One region of the Lactobacillus sp. ESL0703 genome, then DNA from elsewhere that is predicted to be linked to it. Evidence: riboswitches for the same ligand, from Rfam matches in the RefSeq annotation. Region 1 holds a riboswitch; the other holds the start of a gene.
The links. A riboswitch is a leader RNA that binds a small molecule or an ion and turns the genes downstream of it on or off. The one in region 1 is predicted to bind FMN.
Positions count from the first base shown of each region.

Region 2: linked by a shared signal. The riboswitch ahead of ribD (bifunctional diaminohydroxyphosphoribosylaminopyrimidine deaminase/5-amino-6-(5-phosphoribosylamino)uracil reductase RibD) and the one ahead of PT278_RS01525 (ECF transporter S component) in region 1 are both predicted to bind FMN.

Region 1 is NZ_JAQTIB010000001.1:355,588-359,190, reverse strand. Features, by position in the region: gene PT278_RS01545 (reductase) at 1-34, shown strand, start outside; gene PT278_RS01540 (segregation/condensation protein A) at 24-761, shown strand; gene scpB (SMC-Scp complex subunit ScpB) at 751-1,359, shown strand; gene PT278_RS01530 (pseudouridine synthase) at 1,359-2,078, shown strand; FMN riboswitch at 2,106-2,220, shown strand; gene PT278_RS01525 (ECF transporter S component) at 2,313-3,002, shown strand; gene PT278_RS01520 (LysM domain-containing protein) at 3,099-3,603, shown strand, end outside.
Region 2 is NZ_JAQTIB010000003.1:53,289-56,891, reverse strand. Features, by position in the region: gene PT278_RS05265 (UDP-N-acetylmuramoyl-L-alanyl-D-glutamate--2,6-diaminopimelate ligase) at 1-482, shown strand, start outside; gene PT278_RS05260 (amino acid racemase) at 495-1,241, shown strand; gene PT278_RS05255 (hypothetical protein) at 1,385-1,585, shown strand; FMN riboswitch at 1,697-1,833, shown strand; gene ribD (bifunctional diaminohydroxyphosphoribosylaminopyrimidine deaminase/5-amino-6-(5-phosphoribosylamino)uracil reductase RibD) at 1,953-2,999, shown strand; gene ribE (riboflavin synthase) at 3,000-3,603, shown strand, end outside.

The DNA of each region.
Region 1 (3,603 bases):
TAAATATTTAATAGAAGATAAACATCATGAGTGATAATTTAACTTTAGAACTGCCTAACTTTGAAGGACCGCTGGATTTACTGCTGCACTTGATTAAGTCGCAAAAAATTGATATTTATGATATCCCGATTGCCCAAATTACAAGTCAATATTTAGCTTATTTGCAGCAAATGCAGCAATTGAACTTGCAAATTGCCGGCGAGTATTTTGTAATGTCATCAACTCTCTTACGCATTAAGTCACAGTCATTGTTGCCTCAGAATGATTTTATCGCCGATGAGCCTGAAGACGATCCAAGGGATGAGTTAGTTCAACAATTGGTGCAGTATTCAGTCTTTAAAAAGATATCGGCATATTTTAAGAAGCGCAACGAAATGGTACCAATTACAGCGGCTAAGGAAGAAAGTATTCCGCAGACTAAGAAGGTCCAGCCATTGCCAAGTGGTCAGATTACGGCAACAGAATTAACGAATACTTTTATTGCTGTATTGCAGCGGCTGAAAATTAGGCAGCCCGATATTGCATCAGTAGAAGTAAAAGAAACGCCGATTACAGAAATGATTAATTTTTTGCAGGAAAAAACTGCCGGCCGCAAAAAGGTCAGCTTTTTTGCGTGCAGTGACCAAATGCGTAATTTGTCAGATATAATTGGTCTATTCTTGGCACTATTGGAATTATGCAAAAAACAAAAAATCAAGGTCAGTCAGGCGCGAGCATATGGCGATTTAGAATTAGAGGGAATTGATGTCGATGCCAAGTAAGATTGCGCAATTAGAAGCCTTGCTGTATGTGGCAGGCGATAACGGGATTGCTGATGATAATTTATGTGAATTATTAGCGGTAGGTCAGTCAGCTTTACGCGAATTAACTAAAGATTTGGCTGATAAGCTGCAGGAGAATTCCGATTCGGGGCTGCAATTATTACATATCAACCAAAATTACAAGTTAACAACCCGTCCTGAGGTTGCCAAGACGGTAGAAGGTTATTTTCAAAAAGATTTAACTAAGACATTAAGTCAATCGGCTTTGGAGATTTTGGCGATTGTTGCTTATCGCCAGCCAATCACTCGGGTTGAAATTGATGATATTCGCGGGGTTAATTCATCTGGTGCATTGCAGACTTTAATTTGGCGCGGACTGGTTAAGGTTAACGGGAAAAAAGAAGCACCGGGGCATCCTAACTTGTATGTTACTAGTGACTACTTTTTGCAGTATTTTGGTTACCAAAGTTTAGCAGATTTGCCATTAATTGAAAACTTTGAAGATGATAGTATTAATGCGGATGGCGAAATAGATTTATTTGCGGCTAAGGGTCAGGCTGACAAGAACTTGGCCAGCATGCAAAAGGGAGAAAAATAATGACGTTACAACGTTTACAAAAAGTAATTGCTGAGGCAGGAATTGCCTCAAGACGTAAGGCTGAAAAAATGATTACGGAGGGTCGCGTCACTGTAGATGGTGAAATTGTCACTAAGCTTGGAACTAAAGTAGAAACTTTTAGTAATATTACGGTTGATGGTGAACCAATTGAGCGCGAAAGCCTGCATACTTATTTATTTTATAAACCGCGCGGGGTTATTTCGACAGCCAGTGATGATAAAGGGCGAAAAACGGTAGTTGATTATTTTAGTGATTTACCATACCGTTTATACCCAGTAGGTCGACTAGATTATGATACGTCGGGTTTATTATTAATGACTAACGATGGCGAACTGGCTAATTTATTGATGCATCCGCGCAATAAGGTAGCCAAGGTTTATGTTGCCCGTATTGAAGGCCAATTATTACCCGAAGAAAGCAAAAAGTTGGCACGCGGGGTCGAATTTGACCACCATAAGAGTGCCCCAGCTAAGGTGAAAGTTATTCGCACAGATAAGAAGCGTAACCGCCAAATTGTCCAATTAACGATTCATGAGGGTCACTACCACCAAGTTAAAAACATGTTTAAGGCAGTTAATCATCAAGTTGAAAAGTTAGCCCGAGAAAAATATTCGTTCTTAACACTTGATGGGCTTGTATCTGGCAAATATCGCGAATTGACTCACGAAGAAGTTGACAGATTAAAGCACGTGGACTAATATATTGATAGAATTAAATACAGAGTTTGTTGTCTTCATGGCAGGGTGAAAATCCCGACCGGTGGTGCAAGTCCACGACCCACGTAAGTGGTGGAATCTTTTGAGATACCGATAGTTAGAGTCTAGATGAAAGAAGACAGACTAAACTAAAAGAAAAGTAAATTAAAAACGCTTACTTTTAATAGGTCTGTTGCTGGGGAGCAACAGACCTATTCTTGTTTGGAGGTAAGTTTTTTGAAGAGTAAGAGTACGAGTAATTTGGCATTATTAATCGCTTGTGCGATGTTTGGTGCAGTAGGGTTTGTCATTATTAAATTTACAGGGATTCCTATTTTACCAAATGCGAATTTCTTAAAGTTTGATTTTTCTGACGTCATCGTTACAATTGGAATGTTTCTGTTTGGCATTTGGCCGGGGATTTTCATTGCGATTATCAGAATGTTGTTAAGTTTAATTTATAGTGGTTTTAATTTGGCAAGTATTGTTGGCCAATTAGCAGCTCTAATTGCATCAGTTTGTTACGCCTTACCATTCTATTTTGTTACTAGACACGTAAAGCGTGATGAAACCAGTGGCATGAAGCGGCACGTGAAGCCGATTATTGGTTTGATTTGCGGGACAATTGCGATGGCAGTAGTTTTGGCAACCCTCAATGCGTTGATTTTGACGCCAATGTATGCCGTAACTACGGTACCTAACTTGCCAGCAATTCATGGTTATTCCGGTTTATTGGGCTTCACCGAAAAGGTCTATTTGGGACAATTACTGCATATTCCATCAATGGGGACATATATTTTTGGCATAATTGTTCCGTTTAATCTCTTAAAGGGATTAATCAACAGCATTGTTGTTTACCTACTATTTGAAGCAGTTTTACGTAATTTAAAACCTTTTGTTCAAAAGAATTTTAATTTAAAGAGATAATTTAAAAGGTCGGTCATGTAAATGGCCGATTTTTTTATCCAAAAAGATTGATAAATATGCTAAAATTAAACAAGTTAGGTGAATCGAGGTATTTTGATGAATCAGAAACAGGAAAAACCATATAAACATTATGCACGTCCAGATGAACCGAGGACTGTAACTTATAGGTCGCATTCTAAGGGCTGGCTGGCAACAATGGCAATTCTTGCCATTGTGATTGTTGCTCTTGTTCCTGTTGTTCATCACTTGGCTTCAAGTGGTCAGACCACGGAACAGGCTGTCGAACTACAAAAAACGACTAAAAAGCCCGCTAAGCATGCAAAGAAAAGAAAGACTAAGATTAAGGTTAAGAAGTCCAAGCATAAAAATAAGTTGACTACTAAGAAGAAATCTACAAGTCCAGCTAAATCAGCAGCTAAGACCAAGACAAAGAAGACCCAGACTAACCAAAAGACTGACCAGGCTGACCAATATGTCGTTCAAGATGGTGATACTTTAAATAGCATTGCTAAAAAGAATAATGTTTCGCCGCAAACATTAACTCAGCTCAATGATCTTGATGCTGATGGACATGTGAATGCTGGTCAAACACTTAAATTAA
Region 2 (3,603 bases), on a different contig from region 1:
TGACCAAGGATCACGGAATTGTGGTTGTTGATTATGCCCATAATAAGGCATCAATGATGGCACTAATGGGCTTTATGCAGCGCGAGTTTAATAATCCAAAAATTATTGTCGTTGTCGGAGCTCCCGGTGATAAGGGCGTTTCACGCAGACCGGGCTTTAGTCAAAGTTTGAATGCATATGCTGACAAGGCCTTTTTGACATCAGATGATCCGGGCTTTGAAGATCCGAAAGAGATTGCGGAAGAGATTAATGCCGGAATCGATCACGATAAGGTTGATGTGACAATTGAACTTGACCGCAATAAGGCGATTCATGATGCGATCAGTATGGCTCATTCTGGCGATGTTGTGCTAATTTGCGGTAAGGGTGCTGATGGCTTCCAAAAGGTCCGCGGCATTGATACCCCATATCCATCAGATATTGTTGTTGCCCAACAGGTCATTGACAACTTGGAAGGTCAAAAAGAGCACTTTAATAAGTAAAAGAGCAGAAAAATGAAGCATTTTTTTAGTATTATTGGCGGCATGGGGACGATGGCTACTGAAAGTTTCGTTCGCTTGTTAAATCATCGGGTAAAAATTACTAAGGACCAGGATTATTTAAATTATATTTTGGTTAATGATGCGCAAATTCCGGACCGAACAGCGTATATTGAGGATCATACCAAGCCTAATTGCTTGGTTGATTTGCGTGCTGATGTTTTGGGACAAGCAAAATTAGGACCGGATTTTTTCGTTATGCCATGTAATACCGCGCATTATTTTTATGATGACCTTGCGAAGCTGACGGACATACCCTTTTTGCACATGATGCGCATTGCCGTGCATCAGTTTATCGAGCAATATCCGGATGAAGCCAAAATAGGGGTGATTGCCACCGAAGGTTCGATTTATGACCACTTGTACGCTGATGAGATTCAGGCAGTTGGGCGTGAAGTTGAGCTTGGTGGTTCAGAAATTCAGCCGCTGGTCACTGAACTGATATATTCTAATATCAAGGAAAAGGGTGTAGTCAATCGTGAGCTATACCATCATATTTTACAATTAATGCACGATAAATATGGCTGCAATGTGATTTTACTTGGCTGTACGGAATTGTCGCTAGCTCAGGAAAAAGCGCCGGATCACCCGTACAATGTGATTGATCCACAGTCGATTATTGCTGATGTGGCGATTGAATTGTCGCTGAAGATCCGTGCGGGTATGGATCCCAAAGAAGCTACTAAAAAATATTTATATTAAAGTTTAAAAGAAGAGTCTGAGATGTCAGATTCTTCTTTTTTAGGTAAGCGATTCTATAAAAAGGATTGACAATTTTACGATTACCGTTTAGTGTATTATTAAAGTAATACAATGTTTAAAAATAATTACTGGAGGGTCGCATGATGCTTTATCTTTTATATATATTAATTGGCTTGTTAATCATTTTAGTCGTTAACTTAGCAGTAACTGCTTGCTTGACGCTCAAAGATATTTATCAACATCGCGATCAACACTTAGTGTTTACTAAGGCATTTAAAAAGTATTTTAGTAAGAATAATAATCTGCCTGTAAGCTTAACTGATTGGAAAATATTATTAAGTTAGAATGCTAGAGCCAAGGGACTTAGTTAGTCTTTAATTAATAAAGTGTATTTTTCTATAACTTTTACTATTGACATTTGGTAAGCTATCGCTTATTCTTAAAGTAATTGAATACGGTTTCTTCGGGGCAGGGTGTAATTCCTGACCGACGGTGACAGCCTTATGGCTGAAGTCCGTGACCCGCGTACATCGCGGTGGAGCTAGTGTGAGTCTAGCACCGACAGTTAAAGTCTGGATGGGAGAAGAACAAATTAAGCTAATATTTGACTCGCGTCGTTTTTGACTGCAGAAATCATATTTGGTTAATAATAAATGGACCTCGTTGAAATAATCAAAGGGGTCTTTTTTTGATATTTAGGAAGTGAAAGTAGTGCAGGATACAGATTATATGCAAATGGCGGTCGATGAAGCATTAAAAGCGCAAGGAATGACGTGGACTAATCCGCTTGTTGGCGCGGTTCTGGTTAAAGATGGCCAAGTCTTAGCAACGGGCTATCACCACCAATATGGTAAAGAGCACGCAGAGATTAACACCTTGTCACATTTAGCTGATCCGAAATTGGCAAAGGGTGCGACCTTGTATGTAACGCTAGAGCCATGCAGTCATTACGGCAAGCAGCCGCCGTGCTGTCAAAAGGTCGTCAATGCAGGTATTAAGCGCGTGGTTGTTGGTCAAGTGGATCCGCATCAAGTTGTTGGCGGCAAGGGAATGCGATATTTAGAAGAGCGTGGCCTTGAAACTGAAGTAATCGGTGGCGTGGAGCAGCTTTATGACCGTTATAACTTTTTCTATCAAAAAAAGCGACCGTTTGTGACCCTCAAGTATGCAATGTCACTTGATGGCAAGATTAATGAAGCTGGGCAAAAGCGCACATTTTTGACAGGTGATAAGGCACAGATTGATGTGCAGAAGTTGCGCTGCAATCGGCAGGCAATTTTAATTGGCGCAAACACCTTACGCATTGATGATCCACAGTTAACAGTTAGGATTAAAAATTTGCCAATTCCGCCAATCAGGATTGTCGTCACGCGGGATGCCAATCAACTTGATTTTACTAAGCAATTATTTCAATTGCCGGGACAGATTTGGCTCTTGAGTGAGCAGCCGTTAACTAAAAAATTAGGCGAAAATATTGAATGTCTGACAGCTGAAAAGTGGACATCAGAAAAAATTGTGGACTTACTAGCACAACGTGAAATTCAGTCACTGCTAGTTGAGGGCGGCAGTCAAATTCAAGCAGAATTTATTGCCGCTGATTTAGCAGATGAAATTATTGCTTATATTGCGCCGCAAGTTTTGGGTGGTGCCGGCTTACCAGCAGCAGTGGGACCCGCTTTAACTAAAAAACTGCAGTATCAACTTCTTGATGTCCACCAATTAGGTCAAGATGTGCGCATTTGCGCAAGGAGAAAATAAATGTTTACAGGAATAATTCAGGGTACAGGCAAAATTACGCGCTTAGATATTACAGAAAAGCACGCGAAGTTAGGGATTACTTCAGCGAAAATGGCACAAAAAAATCTGCCACTCGGTGCAAGTATTGCGGTCAACGGTATTTGCTTGACGGTAACTGAATGGAAGAATGATGAGTTTACTGTTGATGTCATGCCAGAAACGATGAAGCGAACAAATCTAGGTAAGTTAACCAAGGGCAGCTTAGTAAATTTGGAACCATCTGTTAGTACAAATGGCACGCTTGATGGTCATATTGTTGCTGGGCATGTTGATACAACTGCGGAATTAATTAAGCGCACTGAAACAGAAAATTCCATCGAATTGCGTTTTCAAGTGCCGCACAAGTATGATCCATATATTGTCGAGAAGGGTTCAATTGCAATTGATGGTATTAGTTTGACAGTTACAATGGCAGAAAATGATGTCTTTGGTGTTAGTCTAATTCCGTTTACTATTGCGAATACTACTTTAGCTAATTGCCAAGTTGGCGATCACGTTAATATCGAAGTTGATATGATTGGTCGTTACGCAGTTAAGCAAATTCAAGCTTGGAAAAAAGAATTTT